DNA from 3 places in the Paenibacillus sp. 37 genome. Region 1 is predicted to be linked to each of the others. Evidence: riboswitches for the same ligand, from Rfam matches in the RefSeq annotation. Region 1 holds a riboswitch; each other region holds the start of a gene.

Region 1 (6,069 bases):
AATCACCTCTACCCCATCGTATGGGCAGAGACCCGGTTTGGTTCATTCAAATTTTACAGCGCTGCACGTACCCCTGCTTCCCACATTACGGTGCTGAGTGTGGCATACTCTTGCAGACTCAACGTCTCTCCACGTCGGGACGGTTGAATACCTGCCTGCTCCAGCAGAATGTCTGCCTGTCCCCGGTTCTCCTTTGTGAAGAAACGTGCCTTCAAGTTGTTTGAGATTGTTTTTCTCCGCTGGGCAAAAGAAGCCTGTACCACTTCGAAGTAGTGTGCTTCATCCGGAATCTCCACTGGCGGTTGCTCACGCACTTTCAGCTTAATGACAGCCGATTCCACATTAGGTTGCGGAATGAAGACCGTGGGCGGCACAATACACACAAGCTCCGGCATACTGTAATACTGAACTGCGATGCTTAGACTGCCGTAATCTTTTGATCCTGGTGCAGCAGCCATCCGTTCAGCCACTTCTTTTTGGATCATGACAACAATACTGTCTACCGGCAGCTTCTCTTCCAACAGTTTCATCATGATTGGAGTCGTTACATAATAAGGCAGGTTAGCCACGACACTGACTTTGTCCACGGATGCAAAATCCGTATTAAACAACTCAGCCAGATCAAGCTTCAACACATCCCCATGATGAACACGTACATTCGAATAAGGCTGCATCACTTCTCCCAGGATTGGGATCAAGCGCTGATCAATCTCTACGGCTGTGACAGGACCGGCTACCCGAGCCAGTCGCTCCGTAAGGGCTCCAATACCCGGCCCGATCTCTAGTGCGCCCTTGGACTCGTCCAGGTCGGCTGCATTAACGATTTTGTTCAGTATATTTTGATCGATCAAAAAGTTCTGACCCAGACTTTTCTTAAATGAGAATCCATGTTTTTGAATAATCTCTTTCGTTCGCTTAGGCGTTGCAATTTCTATCGTATCTTCCATGTCCTTCATATGCTCACAATCCTTCACGTTCAATTTGCGCTAATGCTGTAGAGAACTCTTCCCGTGTAATCTGAAATACACTGAGACGTTTGTGGAACTGCTTACCGTTACAATAACCGATGCCCAGCAGATTGCCCATCTCCATGCGACGTGCAGCAGCCTGCGGATGCACGATAAGTCCTGCCGCGATCAGGTCCTCCCAATCGATCAGGCTCGGAGCACCTTCGTATGATGTATGTACGCGCGCCAGAGCATGACGGATCGCCTCTGGTGAGGCATTCTCCACCCCAATGTCCCCTTTGCGCGTTGCATCGGCTTCCGGAATGAAAGCATGCTTGCATCCAGGCACCTTATTCGCAATAATTTTACGAATGCGTTCGCCGGCATGATCCGGATCTGTCAGTACAATGACTCCCCGTCTCTCCTGAGCAAGCGCAATCCGCTTCAGAATGCGTTGGTTGATGGCTGATCCGCCTGTTTCTATTGTATCGGCTTCCACGGCCCGACGAATGGCTACCGTATCATCACGGCCTTCAACCACAATGACTTCTTTTATCATGTTCCATTTCTTCCTTTCTAACGCAAAAAGAAGAGGAATATCCTCTTCTCTGCCAAACGGCGGGGGAGACTGAATTCAGACTCCTCCGCCGCATATTCCGCATGAATCATTCATGCAACTATTTTATAGCATTCCCATTTCAAAGTAAAACGATTTTAGTTCGCTTCCGGCTTCACCGGACCGATCACGTAGACCGTCTTGCCTTTCTTACGTCCAAAATTCAGGGCATGCTTCACACTGTCATAATACACATCAATTTTGTTGCCTTTAATCGCGCCGCCTGTGTCTTCCGCACGACGGAATCCCAGACCTTCGATATATACCCACCAGCCAATTGGAATGACTTTGGGATCAACCGCGATGGTGCGCCCTTCCGTTACACGAGTACCGGAAGCTGTTTTAGTTCCAATGCCAGGCTCTTCAGAAGAGTAGGCAGTCATAGATACATTTTTAAGTACTTTGGAGTATTTAAAAGAAGTCCCGGATACGGTAATCACTTTGCTGCCCGAGGCAGATGTTTTCTTCGAGTTCGTTGTTGTAGCCTTTTTGGTTGTTGAAGTTTGAGCCGATACGGTCTGAATCTCAGGTTCTTTCACGACCGGTTTTGCTTTGGTGCCGACAGCGATCACTTTATCTACACGATTATTCGCGACAGATTTGCGGACCATTTTTTTGGAGACCAATTCTCCATCCTGAAATACCTTTTCGATATGCTGCACAAGTTTGCCTTCTTTGCCGTTCACAACGACACGGTTATCCCCTTTGTACAAGCTAGGGTCAGCCGTTTTAATGACTTTGTAAGCGATCGGTTGCTCTACTTCGACTGTACGCTTTGTTACGCGCACTACACGGATCTTCATCTCCGCTTTGATCGCAGTTCCAAGCGCCGGATACACTTTATCATTACTTTCAACTTGAATACCTGATTTTTGAATTGCATCTTCTACCGATGAATCCGTTGTATACAGAGTCTTGGTGTCTCCGTCTGCCGTAATGTTAACTGGAACGGCCCGCTCAATAACAATTCGGTCTCCATCTGTAATTGCCCCGTTCATGGACATGGATACCTTATCGTGAGGGCTGACTGTGATCGACTGCTCCTCCAGCATTTCCTGAAGCATTCCTGTACGAGTCTCTACCACCTGAGCTTTGCCATCAATAACCAGTGAAATTTGTTTCCCGGCCTGACCGTAAACGACTAACAAGATCATGATTGTAAGCGCAATTGAGAAAATCGCGATCAATGCCATTTGACGCATGTTCTCATGCTTCCACCGCAACGCGAAAGACTTACTGGATGATCGTGACTCATGGGTCTCTTCTGGTTGGAATGTGCCCACTTCTCCGTCCTCCTTCATAGCCTCGCCGTCTAAAGTAATGCATGATGTCTTTGACGTGACTATACCAAATTTTCTACAGAACACAGATTGGACCAACATAATCCGGTTCTGCACCATGAATCAATCTTCGCAACATGATGTCATCCTCCTGAATACCTACCGTATGATGACAATATTTCTTTTATTCAAAAACAAAAAAGCCAAAGAAAGAGTGTAAGAGGAACTCTTTCGTGGCTTCCGAATGATTTTGAATATCGGAAATTCATGCACGAGGTTGCCTCTCTTTTTCCGCTTGCGAGGTTAGCTGTCGGGTTCGGGCGAAAGAGAGCCGCCCTATCTTGGGTCACCCGCTCATGGCGGACGCCCTTGAATTCACCCCGAGACCCAAAGAAGAAATCAAATACGGCTTCGCAGTTCCCTTCGCTGCTTTTGGGTCAGCGAACGTTGCGCATCGGCCAAATACACCGATGTTTAAGCCCTATTGGTTCCCCCGCTCTCCGTTAACGGAGACTCAGCGAGACTGATTCATGAAAGTAATGTTGTTTCATCGGAAAGTGTCCCTTTGTTCATCCCCCGAACATCTGTCCAATTTTCCGCACAACAATTCACTGAAAAGATGATATCCTGTTTTGATGCATGTTGTAAAGCGTTGATCAAGTACGTTTTTCTGAATATTTGGTTAAAATATTGTAATATTCTTGATTTATTTGGATCAAAGAGCAAATTACCTCCGCTTACCTGCCTTTTTCGCCTCATTTGCTCGTTTTTTTAACGAATTCCAAATCGTTCCATGGCATTTTTGGTTGTTATTGCAGTAATTTCCTCCACCGAAATGCCTTTAATTTCCGCAGCTGCCTCTGCAACCAGACGTACATGCGCTGTCTCATTTCGCTTTCCACGATAAGGGTGAGGTGTCAAATATGGAGCATCTGTTTCAATGAAAAACCGGTCCATAGGAACCTTCTCCAGCACCTCTTTGGGCTGCTTTGCATTTTTGAATGTGATCGGTCCTCCGAAGGAGAGATGGAAGCCCATATCGAGACAACTTTTGGCTGTTTCCCAGCTGCCCGAGAACGAGTGCATCACACCACCAACTTCACCCGCTTTCTCTTCACGCAAAATTCTTATGATATCCTCATGTGCATCCCGATTATGGATGACAATCGGCATGTTTACTTCACGCGCCAAAGCAATTTGTTGTCGTAATACGCGATGCTGTATTTCTTTTGGTGATGTATCCCAATGATAATCCAATCCAATCTCACCGATCGCAACCACTTTTTCATGTTTGCATAAAGATGCAATCCACTCCAAATCGCCGTCCTGCATTATGATCGCATCTACGGGATGCCACCCTACAGCTGCATATATAAAGTCATATGTTTCAGCGAGTTTCATTGTGGTTGGAATTGTCTCCCGGTTAAAACCAATGTTGATCATGCGACCAACTCCTGCATCCACAGCACGCTGAATCATGTCCTCGCGGTCCTCGTCGAATTGTGGTGCATCCAGATGTGTATGTGTGTCGAACAGCATCATGTCTGTATCTCCCTTCATGTCGAAATAACGACTATCTTCTTTTTCAAAATCAAATTTGTAAAATTCAATAATTCAATGACTCATACATAAAACATTTTGGGTATCTGTGTATTACATCATTACATTTGTTTCTTCACAACTACAATATATAGAAGATATACGGATATTCTGATCTATATATTGCTAATTGTGCTCATTCTTCCTGCTTGCATTTACAAAATTATGTCGATCTACATATACGCCCCATTAAAGCAGATTACTGTATCATGAAAAATAGCTCTTTTAGAAAGTGTTTTGATATCGAAATTCTTCATCGGATTATACCCACACGATTACAAGAAATAGGGGCGTATATGTGACGGTAATTCGTGAATAATCGCATCCACCTTATTTTGCGGGTAATACAAATGATGTTTCCCTCGGTGAAGCCCACTGATGGAACGGACAATGTCAGATACTTCTGACAACTCACGTAAATTGTCCTGTCGATCCAGAAGAAGAATCTGCTTATCTGTGGATTCATCCGGACGAAACACATCATACGGATTATCCGAGGGAAAATCAATTTCAAGATCATATTCGGGATCGAGACCAGCCTGTACAAAAGCTTCCCGAATCTCTTCCATCATTGTCAAGTCGACCTGTTCAAGCTCTACATACTTATATAACTTGCGATCCATAAAACGTTCGCATAACTCACTTAGAACAGTATCGTCCTCCTTTCGCCACTGTGTAAATGCCGTCTGAATTAAGGCTTCATCCAACTGCAAATATTCATCCACGGATAATTCTCCTCCAAATAATTGAGGGAGTGGATCAATCATGAAGCGAAATTGAAAACCATGCTGTATGAGTGTTTTTGCTCGCTTGAATATTTGCCGCAATATAATTTCAGAACTACGAGTTACCGGATGGAAGTAAATCTGCCAATACATCTGGTACCGAGACATGAGGTAATCCTCCACAGCATGCATGCCTGACTCCTTGACTACAATCCGCCCATGATAAGGACGCAGCATCCGAAGGATACGATCAAGGTCAATCGTGCCGTAATTTACACCTGTAAAATAGGCATCCCTGAGCAAATAGTCCATTCGGTCTGCATCAAGCGGACTGGTCACCAAGTTCACCACAATCGGCTTTTCATACGTTTTTTGGATGACAGACGCTACTTTCTCAGGAAAATCAGGAGCATACCGTCTTAAGATCGCCCCTACTTCGGTATCACCTGTAATAATGCGACAAGTCCAATCTTCGTGATTCATGTCAAAAGCTTCCTCGATGGAGTGAGAGAATGGCCCATGCCCGAGATCATGAAGTAGAGCTGCACACAGAGCTACAATCTTTTCTTCCTTCGGCCAATCCGAATAATGACTTCTTTCAAATTGAGAGATGATCTTGCGTGTGATCTCATAAACACCTAGTGAATGTGAGAACCGACTATGCTCTGCTCCGTGAAAGGTAAGGTAAGAAGTACCCAGCTGACGAATCCGGCGTAGACGCTGAAATTCCGGGGTGTTAATTAACTGCCATATAACCGGATCTTGCACGTGGATATAATTATGTACCGGATCTTTGAATACTTTCTCTTCCGTTAAACGTTGTTCCATGTCGACTCACTCCTTTAATTCCTTTTATATTAACGCTTTGAGCTCTGCGATTCACCTAATATTCGACACCATAT
Region 2 (6,069 bases), 1.6 Mb from region 1:
AGAATACACGGCATTTTGTACCGTCTACCAAATTCATTTTGAATTCATACAATCCGTCTTCCTTGTTACCATAAGCTAATTCTAAATCTGCAATACGCGGTCTATAAGACATGGATATCACCTGTTTAATTCAAATTTGGTTCATGCAATGACACTACTCAGTACTAAGTTATATTAAAGAAATTTCAGTTCAATGTCAACTCGCGCATGTCTACCCGCCAAACAGAATATCCAGAATAGTCCCAACCTGCCCCTGTTTTTTCCCTTTCAAGACATCCGGATCAAATACTTCAACATACCCGCAGGAAGCACAAGCCACGAACAGGTAGTGGTTATGCTGGATATCGAACATCTTGCTCAGGCCTGCTCCTGACATGGAAACTTCCTTAATGTTACAATCCGTGCCCCTGCATTTTGTACACACAAATCGCCGCTCGATCATCTCTTCAATACTCATCTTCGTTCCCCCTTTATGGAATGTGTAACATGAAGTGGGAGTGCAATTATGTAAAATAGTACGCGATCTGGCATCTAATCTCCTGCATCATGTCCATATATTATAATCAACACAAAACCCTGCCGATTGCCAGCAGGGCTTTGTAGTCGAACATCAGGTATCTGGGATACCCTGCTCTATATGTTCCCTTTACTTGCCGGGAGTCAAATCTTAGACTACGTTTAAAACAACATCAATGTTGCCACGTGTTGCTTTGGAATATGGACAGAAATCATGCGCCTTGCGGGCCAGTTCCTCTGCTTGACTGTGATCTACACCAGGCATGCTAACGTCCAGACGAACAGACAGCTGGAAACCGTCATCCGCAGGGTCTTTACCAATGGATACGTTACTTGTAACGACCACATCCTCCAATTTCACACCTGCTTTGCGTGCTACATTGGCAAGGGCACTTTCATAACATGCTCCATATCCTGCGGCAAAAAGCTGCTCAGGGTTAGTACCTTCACCACCGGAGCCACCAAGCTCTTTTGGCATTTTCAGATCATGCTTAAGCACGCCATCCGAAGAAGTCACAGAACCTGTACGTCCACCTTTAACTGTCGCTACTGCTGTATATAAAGCTTCCATTAAGAATCTCTCCCTTATCCATATAGTTTTTACTGCCTTCCTTTCAATTTAAACTTCTGGCTCATTTTGAAACGCAATTTTGTATCTTTATCAGCTTTTACAACTTTATTATTTTCATGCATTTCAACGCCATGCTGTATTTTCCTAAGGTTGGGTAATATACGAAGGGGGTCTTCAAATTAGAACCGAAAATTTTGTGTTAATACATAAAAGTTGCACTAGACAAAAATATTTGAAGGAGTACAATGTAACAATAAACATAAAAATTTAGATATATCATGAGCGATTTTTCCGCAACAATATTTCCAAATCAATAATTCAAAGTCAGGTGATTATCGTATGAGTAAAAAAAATCCGTTCAACGCTCCTTCAAGAGAATCATTGTCTACTGCGGGCATGGCCCCTTCCCTTGGAGAAGCACATAGTTCCATGAAAGTTCCGCAGAATGCGTCATGGTGGAAGAAATTCCTCGCCTTTGTAGGCCCAGGATACCTCGTTGCCGTAGGTTACATGGACCCCGGGAACTGGGCAACAGATATCGCAGGCGGCTCGCAGTTCGGGTACACCTTGTTATCCGTTATCCTGTTATCGAACCTGATGGCCGTTGTCCTTCAGTCGCTGGCTGGCAAACTCGGTATCGTCACTGGACGGGATCTGGCTCAAGCCTGTCGTGAACGTTTCAGCATGCCTGTTGTCGTGATGTTATGGATTCTGTGTGAACTCGCCATTGCAGCTACCGATCTGGCTGAGGTCATAGGTTCTGCTATCGCATTAAAGCTGTTATTTAACATCCCCATGTTATATGGCGTTATTATCACCGCAGTTGATGTACTCCTGATTCTTGTACTGCAAAACAAAGGTTTCCGCGCTTTGGAAACACTCGTCATTGTGCTAATGGCGACCATTGCCCTCTGCTTCGGGATTGACCTCTTCCTGGCGAAACCCGATATGGGCGGTGTTCTCCATGGTTTTGTACCAAATGTTGAGATTTTGCAAAACCCGGCCATGCTCTATATCGCTATTGGTATTATTGGAGCAACTGTGATGCCGCATAATCTGTATCTGCATTCTTCCATTGTGCAGACCCGTCAGATCGAACAGACCCCACAGGGCAAAAAAGAAGCTATTCGGTACTCGACCATGGATTCTACAATCGCGTTGACACTGGCCCTGTTCATCAATGCGGCCATCCTTATTGTATCTGCTGCTGTATTCCACAGTGCTGGTATGACGCAGGTTGCCGAGATCGCAGATGCCTATCATCTGCTGACACCTCTATTGGGTACTACGGTTGCAAGTATTCTGTTCGGTGTGGCGCTGCTAGCATCAGGTCAGAACTCTACCCTTACAGGTACACTCGCTGGGCAGATCGTTATGGAAGGTTTCCTGAACATTCGAATTCCGGCTTGGCTGCGCAGACTGGTCACACGTCTGATCGCCATCATCCCGGCGGTAATTGTGACAGCCATTGCAGGAGAACATGGCACAGAAGAACTGCTCATTTTGAGCCAGGTCGTGCTGTCTCTTCAATTACCTTTTGCTGTAATCCCTCTGGTGATGTTCACGAGTGATAAAAAAAGCATGGGTGCATTTGCCAACAAATTGTGGCTCAAAATCATCTCATGGGTCATTACAGCTGTTATCGTTATGCTAAATGTATATCTGATCATTCAGACGATTCGGTTACTCTAATCTCGTTCTTATCGACTAAATCCTAAAAAGGCTGATCAACTCCGGTATTCTATACCCAAGTTGATCAGCCTTTATTGTTGCAATACAGCAACATGTTTCCTTTTATAATAAAACTCATACTCCAATAAATAACCATCTGAATCTAATCCTGATTTGGCATCAGTAACGGCAGGAGTTGATCCAATGAATCCACAGTCCAATCCGCACGTTTGTCATCCGATAGTTCTGGCTGGAATCTTCCGTAACCCTGCATAATTCGAATCGTACGCATGCCCAGCTTCCGAGCAGGTATAATGTCGTTATCGATCCGATCACCGATCATGACGGCTTCCTCCGGTTCACAACCAGCCTGCTTCAAGGCCACAGCGTATAACTCAGGGTCTGGCTTGGACACTCCTTCTTCAGCCGAACACGCCAGAACATCAACATACTTCCGCAAGCCGTAGCTCTCCAGTCTCTCTTCCGTTCCAGGACTCTGATTGGCAATAATGCCAATGCGATAATACCGTGACAACTGCTGAAGAACGGAATCCGCTGAAGGAAAAGGACGTTCAAGATCTTTTTGAAATTTCAGCTTGTCCTGAATCTGTTTTTGGTGTCCCTCGTCTTCAACGAATGTGCGAATCGCCACTCTCATAGGCCATTGCTCATATTTCTGGTAACAGTTCGCGAACAGTTCGCGTACCGCCTCAATTGTCACCGGATACCCCAAAGTACAAGCTTCACGGACGAACTGTCCGATAATATCATCAACCGGCTCCCATTCATCCACCAGCGTATCTCCAACATCAAAAAACAACCATTTCAATCCACCTACATCCGGCACGCCAATTCCTCCTTGTAAGCATAAAAAAGAAGACTCACCATCCTGCATGAGTCTCCTCAAACTTCCGTTTATCGATACATTCAATTATAACAGGCACCTTACACCTGAGCAATCACAAGCTATGGCATTAACCATTGAGGAGAAAGCCAACTTCCCCATTGAGCGAATATACAATCCGGTCTGCGCCCATGCCCCGATAGATGCCCTTAGGATGACTCTGCTCCGTAATCACGCACAGGGATTTCGAAGTCCATGAACGACAGATCTGTAAATAACGACAGGTCAGATTCAGGCTGTTCTCGAAAATAAACACGTTACCTACGCTGCCATGCGGCAAAAACCATTTTTGAGCTGCAGCTGTATTCATGCGAATGACATGTTCTACTCCGATTCTACGGAGTCTGCGCTCTTCCCCTGCACTGTTGGTTAGAACGGCAAACGGCATTTTTTTGTACATCAGCAATTTAATAAATTTGCGTCCTGCTTCATTTGGAGCAGTCACTAAAATCATCTCAGTATCCATCATTCGTTCCTCCCTTGGCGTGAAAAGACAACAAAAAAGAAGCGTGGGGGACCAAGGCCTCCCGAACGCTTCTTAAATAACCCATGGCGAAAACACCATGAACCAGCGTACGGCTTGTTGCCTCTCCCTTTAACGCTTACGAGGTTAGCTGACGGATTCGGGCGCGAGAGTCGCCCTATTTCCGGCTGTCACCGGAAAATTCACCCCATGAATGCCCACTGTCCTGGACAGCGCATTCCGTTGGTTCCCCCGTTTCCCATTCATCAATGAATGGAAACTCAGCGATTAAAACATCGTTCGTATATCTTAAGGTAAGATCGAGCGATATTATCGTTTGTTTCGTTTTTCAAGTACAATTTAGTTTAAATTGAAATTACGTTATGAATCATACACCCCCGCCATGACGGTGTAAAGTCCTTACAGATCACCAAATCGGCAGATTTTTGCCAATACTCGTTTATAATAACGCTTACAATAAGGTTATACTCTATCCACCTCTTCAAGGCTATCTAATTCTCACTCTGACGAAAATCACTTCGCAATTCATTCACGTATTCTGCACAACTTGCCTGTTTTGATGCTTTTAACACCACATTAGTTTTGCAATATTTAATTGTAGCCAATATAATAGAAGATATAAGAGTAAATAAATGGAGGCGATTTAGATGACAGTCTACGATTACAAAGTGAATACCCTTCGCGGTCAAGAAGTTGAAATGTCCGACTACCGTGACAAAGTGCTCCTGATTGTGAATACGGCAAGCTCATGCGGCCTTACTCCTCAATTCAAAGGTCTGCAAGAACTGCAAGACAAGTTTCAAGATGCTCCATTTGAAGTTCTTGGTTTCCCAAGCAACCAGTTTGCACAGGAAAAAGGATCTTCCGACGATATTGCCGAGTTCTGTCAGATGAATTATGGCGTAAGCTTCCCAATGTTTGAGAAAATTGATGTAAACGGCTCAAGCGCTCACCCTCTTTTCCAACACCTTAGCACAGAAGCTCCTGGCCTGCTCGGTTCCAAAGCAATCAAATGGAACTTCACCAAATTCCTTGTGGATCAGAACGGACAGGTACTGAAACGTTATGCTCCCAAAACAACACCGGACAAGATTGAAGAAGATATCAAGAACTTACTTCAAAAATAATACACAGGCCACCCGTAGCCGTAAGGTAGAGCACCATTGCCCCGGTAATGGATGGCTTTTTTTCTCAACCCAGATGTCATACTGTTCGAAAAAGACAAAAAAAGAAGCTCTCCAATAACGGAAAGCTTCTTCTTCATCGTTCATATGATGCGGTCGAGAGGACTCGAACCTCCACGGGCATACGCCCACTACCCCCTCAAGATAGCGTGTCTGCCATTCCACCACGACCGCATGTCGTAAATAATCGGCAACAGAATTGATTATACCGGGCTCAGAACTAAAAGTAAAGTATTTTTTAATACTACTTTTTCAGCTAGGCATTTTCATCAAAAATCGCATAATCTCGTCATCTTTACCCATGAACTGCATATTATTAGATTTGATCTCCTCTTTTTCGGTAAGAGCCGATCTTGTTGATTCATTTATATATAGTCCTTCCTTCTATAATAGTTCTCCCTGCACTCCACCACATAAATAACACATTAAGTTATATAAAATAACACAAATATTAAATTACAGATTTAATCCATTAAATTTTACGGATACCATTGACAAAAAGCGGACATTTATGGGAAGATAACTATCATATAATTCGGATTTATAAACATAAAGCAAACAAAAAGGATTATAAATGTCACTATAAGTGACATTTAACGAACACAGGAGGCGAATGATTGTGAACCGTGGGAATAAGCTGCTCGATTATGTCAACCTGCTTGATTCCTCTATTCAGGTTGGAGGGTTCACCCATTCCTTCGGCATGGATATCCATATCAGGGAGGGTACCATTCGTAAT
Region 3 (6,069 bases), 2.3 Mb from region 1:
GTGTCGGATTCGTTCCGTCGTTATCTGGCGCCCTACGTGAAGGAACCTGATGTCATCGGTGTGATTCCCAATGGATTTGATGAGAAGCGGTTTAAGCCGATTCCTCATGATAATGCGATACCACAACTGGTCACGGTATGTCGGCTTGTTCCGGCGAAAGGGTTGGATATTCTTTTCAAAGCCTGTGCGGAACTGAAGGGCCGAGGTCATGATTATGTGTTACATATTATTGGAGATGGACCGATTCGTCCTGATCTGGAAGAATTGGCACAGCGATTGGGGATCTATAATGAGACCATCTTTTATGGTTACACACTGCACCCTGAGGAATTCATGCCATTCTTTGATATTTTTGTACTTCCTTCACGGGCAGAAGCATTTGGTTCCGTCTTCGCTGAAGCGGCGCTGAGTTGTCTTGCCCTTGTGGGTACGGATGTAGGTGGTATACCGGAACAGATCGAGAACGGTAGCAATGGGTTGCTTGTACCGGCAGAAGATCCTTCTGCATTGGCTGAAGCGCTTGAAAAGGTGATGCTGGACCCGGCTTATCGTTATGAACTTGCCCGTTCAGCGTGTGAAAAAGCCAAAACACATTACTCGCTCGGCAGATCGGTCAATGAGTTGAAGAAGATGTATTTACAGTTTCCCAGCAAGGCCTAAAAGAGAGAGCAAAAAGTGCGAGCCGCTGTGCTAAACAGCGGCTTTTTTTTCATGCAAAAGGAAGGCGCATGAGTGATGAATTATGGTATGAAGCAAACGGATGCTCATATTCATGAAGTACATCACCATTTATATATTTTTGCGTCCACGGAAGGCACCCCAGCGGTTTAATACCAATTTGGCTGCCCAGAACAGTGCCAAACTTCCGAAGATAGGATAAAGGATGGATAGTAGAGAACTGAATCCAAACTGACTGAGTGAGTAACACAGCAGCATAATGGTTAATGTAATGAAACGGGGATGAATGCGTATATGTTGTCTGAGTTGCAAGGTCATGCCGTAGATATCGGCAACAAATGTACTGAATATTTCCATGAAAATAAGGGATACATATACAGATTGTACTGCCCATCCAAGTTGAAAGGCAATGCTGCCCATCGGAATTTCGAATTGGATGATGCCGGGCATCTGTGCTGACATGGCAAAATGAGCTGCCATCAGCATGAAACCTACGCCAATTCCACCCAATACTCCGCCCCACTTCAGCACATTCCGACTGCGAATCTGGTTGCCAACGGGCACAAGAACAGCTTGAGCTAACGCCAGATTGAACGAACTATACAACAATGGAGACAGCCATACTTGAATAGGGTTTGAGTCTGTCGTCAATGTGATGAATCGGGAAGCTCCTGGATGATGGATGGTACTAGTGATCATGAGCAGAGATAACAGCAGCATCATGGGCACGACGATGCTATTCATTTGAAGGATAGCCTGGATGCCCCGACCGAGAAGCAGATATGTCCCTACAAGTGTGACGATCAGACCGGTCTGATAATGCAAACCTAGATGTTCGACAAAGACGGAACCTGCTCCGGCAAGCATGACGCTGTTCACGCCAATGAGAATGAGAAGGGTCACCCAGGTGATCCATTTGCCCGCCTTGGGCCCGAATAAATGTTTGTTCAGGTCCTCATAAGAGCGGGACCCGGTATCGTGAGCGATCAGCATCATTTTGGTACCTAACCAGACAAAGAGCATGGTGGATAAGCCTATGGTGACGGTGGCCCATTTGCCATACTGGGTAAAAAACTGCAAAATTTCCTGCCCTGTAGCGAAGCCGGCTCCGACAACCGTTCCGATGTATGTAAATGCGATCTGCAGCACCCGAAATGCCTGTTTCATGTGTTTCCCCTCTCAGGCCCCTGTATAGTTTGGACATGCGGGTACCATGGTACAAGGTATGCTTGACCCACGAAAGTCATGACAATCGATAATGTGCTTTGGCTTGAATTGTGTCTCAATGACAGCCCCCAGGCAATTTCGCTTGAACTTATAGATAGATATATGATACTTTTACCTCATAGGATAGGCTTGGGAGGTCAAATCATGGAATTATTGAAACAACGAATTTTACAAGAGGGTGTTGTTATCTCGGATCAAGTATTAAAGCTGGATGGTTTGTTGAACCACCAGATTGATCCTGCATTAACGATGGAGATGGGACGTGAGTTTGCTGCCCGTTTTCGTGAAAGTGGAGTAACTCGGGTAATCACGGTAGAATCCTCAGGGATTCCGGTTGCGTTTGCCGCAGCCTATGAACTTGGGGTGCCCCTTGTATTCGCCCGTCGTAAAAAAACACTTCTAGCTGATCCTGATGCTTACTGTGAACGTGTACCGTCCTTTACCAAAGGAATTGTAACTGACATTATGGTATCCCGCGAGTTCATTCATGAGAATGACCGCATTTTGTTCATTGATGATATTATTGCCAATGGAGATGCGGCTCGTGGCGTCATCAAAATTATTGAGCGTTCTGGCGCGGAACTCGTCGGATTCGGCGTTGTGGTCGAGAAAAGTTTCCAGGCAGGGGCACGCACGATTCGTGAACAGGGTATTCCGGTGGAAGCCTTGGTACGCATTCGTTCCCTGAACGATGGAACAGTACAATTTGACGATAACGAAATGTGACATTTTAAAGGAATAGGGCCTATTTTTTGAACTATGCCTTTGCATGACCGCCGATTTCATTTATAATGGGGTTATGTTAGGGAGAGGAGGCAACACCATGGGGAACCAACCGGCAACAGAACAATTTTTTAATGATAAGCTGGCGGAATCGAAAGTTCATTTTGAACGTGCCCTAGATTGTAAACATACGGAATTCGATGACCTTTATCCCTATATGATTGAACATCCTCAATTTTTCTGGTACAAACGCTATGTTGCCTGGTCAGAATTACTGACGATTGTAGGCTTGTGCGAAGAGTTGTCCTTCTCTTGGAAAGAACAATTTACATCGCATCAAGTGGAGTACCTTGAAGAACGTGTGATGTCCGCCAAAGTGCTTGATTTTTGGTTCGAGAAGAACGACAGCAAAGAGCACGCACAGCGGTAACTTTCAGTCGGGACATAATTTCGAATGACATGACAGTCTAATACAGTCACGTGAGACCTAAATGACATTTCATTTAGGTCTCTTTTTGTAAATAAATTTGGAAAATAGGAGCCATGCGAATGATTAGTGATACAGAATTGGACGCCCTGCGTCTGTCAGGTGAGAAAGTTAGAGTAGTACGGGACGAGCTGGAATCGAACGATGTAACCGGGATTGTTGTTGCCTGGGATGGCGAGCAGGTACTTATCCGACGTCAGAATCGACGTGTAGTTAAGCTGGATCGCAGTTACAAATATCAGCTGTTCAGCGAGCCGCGCCAGAGTCCACTTAGTGAGTAATAGCTTATGATTATGGCAGAGCCATGAGCGTTTAAATGTTTGGAATTACCATGATATCTTGGCATAATTGGCTCACTCGGGAGAGAAGATAGGTACAGTGAGGAAGATCTGTAACTATAAGCCGAGAGGGTGTGCTACAAGCCATGACATTGATGAATGATAAAGTTCATGCCTACAAGGATCAGATTGGAGCATTAAGCGATGTACTGCCAGGTGTGGTGAAGTCGTATCATGAGTTTACCGGAGAATGTTTCCAACCTGGCGTGATTGATGCCAAGACAAAACAGCTAATTGCGCTTGGGATTGGATTATTCGCCAACAATGAGGTATGTACCTTCTACCATGTAGAAGAAGCCCGTGCCAAGGGAGCAACAGATCAGGAGATTATGGAGACCGTTGCGGTGGCCGGAGCTGTTGGAGGAGGACATGCCCTCTCTCAGGGTGCGATGCGAGTGCAGAAGGCGCTGAATTAGTAAGCGATGCAACATACATTTTTCTAAGTACAAAAAAGGCATCCGGTTAATAACCGATGCCTTTTTGTATGTGAATTACATTTTACCTAACATTTTATCATACATAAACTGTCCAGTTACCCGACGTGCTGTTACGTAACGATCATTGAAGTATGGATTCGATAACTTCGTGACGCTTACACCTTTACTGCTGGAGGCATGAGCGAATTGTCCGCCGCCGATATATACACCTGTATGTGAAATACCTTTGCCTGTTGTATTAAAGAACACCAGATCACCTGTCCGAACATTGCTCTTGGATACTGGCGTACCTGCTTTGGCTTGTTGCTGAGAAGTACGTGGCAATTCAATGCTGTATTTGTTGAAAAGATATCTCATAAAACCAGAACAGTCGAAGCCGGCTACAGTCGTGCCACCCCATTTGTAAGGAATACCTGTCATGTTGTTCACTACGGAGTTGATACTGCTTGCCTCTGTGCTTGTTGCCCCGGATGTAAATAATACAGCTGCTCCAAAAATGGAGATAATCAGTTTTTTCAAAATCAATGTTCTCCCTTCGATGCCTACGGAGTTAGCTAAGGGTTCGGTAGAAGGTTCCCTATATTTCCTATGTATAAGAATAATTCACCCAAATTGGTTCCCCCGTTTTCAAACATGAAACTCGGCAATGAATAATTAAGTTTTTGTAACTATTTGAAACTATATTGCATAAATGCGTAATTGTCAAACCTATTTAAAACCCTTCGTAATACCTCAATGTTAGCGGAATTAAGGTTTTTATATGAAAGAAGGGATCAAGTTTGGGTACCATTCATGACAAAAACGTCATTATTGGTTCGTTTAAGACGAATTTGGATAAATAAATAGGTTTGTCATGAGTTAAAAGAACTATCCCGTTATGTAGAATTAGAGAGATTATATTCATTAAGTTGCATATATTGACAAAAATCGATTTTTTGCATATTATCTGATTATCCAATCCACATATTGGATTAAAATTGATTTTATTATGCGATAATTACAAATAAAGGAGGTTTAAGGACGCGTTTCATAAGTAAAGTAGAAGTGGAAGATTTATAAAAACGAACATAGGAGAGTGTTACATTTGAAAGCGAAGAAAATAATTACTTTTGTCCTGGCATGTACGATGGTGTTCTCAGCAGTTGGAATGGCAGTTCTCCCTGTAGGGACGGTATCTGCTGCGGATGCTTCAGGTACTACAGCGAGTATTTCTGATATTTTGAAGAACCAGCTGCCGGATGGAGGTTGGAGAAAAGATTATAAACAGACAAGTGGAGAGTGGGCGAAGTCCACGATAGACAACAAGGCTACATACTCAGAAATTAGAAGATTGGCGAAGGAATTTAAAAAGACGAATGATCCCCGATACTCCACAGCTGCAATCAAAGGGATTAACTTTTTGATCAACATGCAGTATTCAAACGGCGGATGGCCACAAGTTTACCAAAGCTCCGGATATCACAAGCATATCACTTACAATGATGATGCCATGATTAACGTAATGATCATGCTGGATGAAGTAGCAGCACGCAAAGGTGATTTCTCGTTTATAGACAGCACACTTGCTAACCGTAGTAAAAATTCAGTTGCCAAAGGTGTGGAGGCGATTTTGAATACACAGGTCGTTTCAGGTGGTAAGCTGACAGCTTGGGGACAACAACATGATTCCAGTTCCCTTAAACCAGCGAGCGCAAGAATCTACGAAGTGCCATCGCTGACAGCTGGAGAGAGTGTAACGATTGTTAAATTTCTGAAAACCAGACCTGCTAACGCTAAAATTACCGCATCCATTAAAGGAGCGGAGGCTTGGTTTAACAAGGTGAAAATTACGGGGTACAAATATGAAAGAGCTAATGGAGATAGTAAAATTATCGCTGATTCCAAAGCAGCACCAATTTGGGCACGCTTCTATGAGATAGGAACAGATAAACCAATCTTTATTGGTCGTGACGGGGTAGTTAAATACAAATTAAGTGATATTGATAAAGAAAGAAGAGGCGGGTATGCATGGTATGGCAACTGGCCTTCCAAGCTGTAATTTGTAGTATGCTTCCGTTTTAATGAACCAAACTCTTAGTAGTTAAAGGTAAAGCCTGAATCGACATGGACGTCTGGTTCGGGCTTTATTGTTATTATTTTCAGTGTTGACATGATAGATTCCACATGATATATTATTTCT

Evidence for each region. Region 1 has a riboswitch for cyclic di-AMP ahead of F0220_RS00150 (resuscitation-promoting factor). Riboswitches for the same ligand answer to the same signal wherever they lie in the genome.
Region 2: linked by a shared signal. The riboswitch ahead of F0220_RS07170 (HAD family hydrolase) and the one ahead of F0220_RS00150 (resuscitation-promoting factor) in region 1 are both predicted to bind cyclic di-AMP.
Region 3: linked by a shared signal. The riboswitch ahead of F0220_RS10485 (C40 family peptidase) and the one ahead of F0220_RS00150 (resuscitation-promoting factor) in region 1 are both predicted to bind cyclic di-AMP.

Annotation. Positions count from the first base shown of each region.
Region 1 is NZ_CP043761.1:30,166-36,234, reverse strand. It holds gene rsmA (16S rRNA (adenine(1518)-N(6)/adenine(1519)-N(6))-dimethyltransferase RsmA) at 54-956, opposite strand; gene rnmV (ribonuclease M5) at 961-1,506, opposite strand; gene F0220_RS00150 (resuscitation-promoting factor) at 1,662-2,846, opposite strand; cyclic di-AMP (ydaO/yuaA leader) riboswitch at 3,120-3,373, opposite strand; gene F0220_RS00145 (TatD family hydrolase) at 3,615-4,385, opposite strand; gene F0220_RS00140 (HD domain-containing protein) at 4,718-5,995, opposite strand.
Region 2 is NZ_CP043761.1:1,618,409-1,624,477, reverse strand. It holds gene F0220_RS07195 (hypothetical protein) at 1-112, opposite strand, end outside; gene F0220_RS07190 (zinc ribbon domain-containing protein) at 212-457, opposite strand; gene F0220_RS07185 (organic hydroperoxide resistance protein) at 668-1,087, opposite strand; gene F0220_RS07180 (Nramp family divalent metal transporter) at 1,484-2,779, shown strand; gene F0220_RS07175 (HAD family hydrolase) at 2,922-3,605, opposite strand; gene F0220_RS07170 (HAD family hydrolase) at 3,733-4,131, opposite strand; cyclic di-AMP (ydaO/yuaA leader) riboswitch at 4,247-4,422, opposite strand; gene F0220_RS07165 (glutathione peroxidase) at 4,794-5,273, shown strand; tRNA gene F0220_RS07160 (tRNA-Leu) at 5,422-5,504, opposite strand; gene F0220_RS07155 (urease accessory protein UreF) at 5,950-6,069, shown strand, end outside.
Region 3 is NZ_CP043761.1:2,303,354-2,309,422, forward strand. It holds gene F0220_RS10455 (glycosyltransferase family 4 protein) at 1-660, shown strand, start outside; gene F0220_RS10460 (YkvI family membrane protein) at 790-1,845, opposite strand; gene F0220_RS10465 (xanthine phosphoribosyltransferase) at 2,050-2,631, shown strand; gene F0220_RS10470 (hypothetical protein) at 2,729-3,058, shown strand; gene F0220_RS10475 (hypothetical protein) at 3,178-3,396, shown strand; gene F0220_RS10480 (carboxymuconolactone decarboxylase family protein) at 3,540-3,869, shown strand; gene F0220_RS10485 (C40 family peptidase) at 3,945-4,409, opposite strand; cyclic di-AMP (ydaO/yuaA leader) riboswitch at 4,415-4,546, opposite strand; gene pelA (pectate lyase) at 4,966-5,928, shown strand.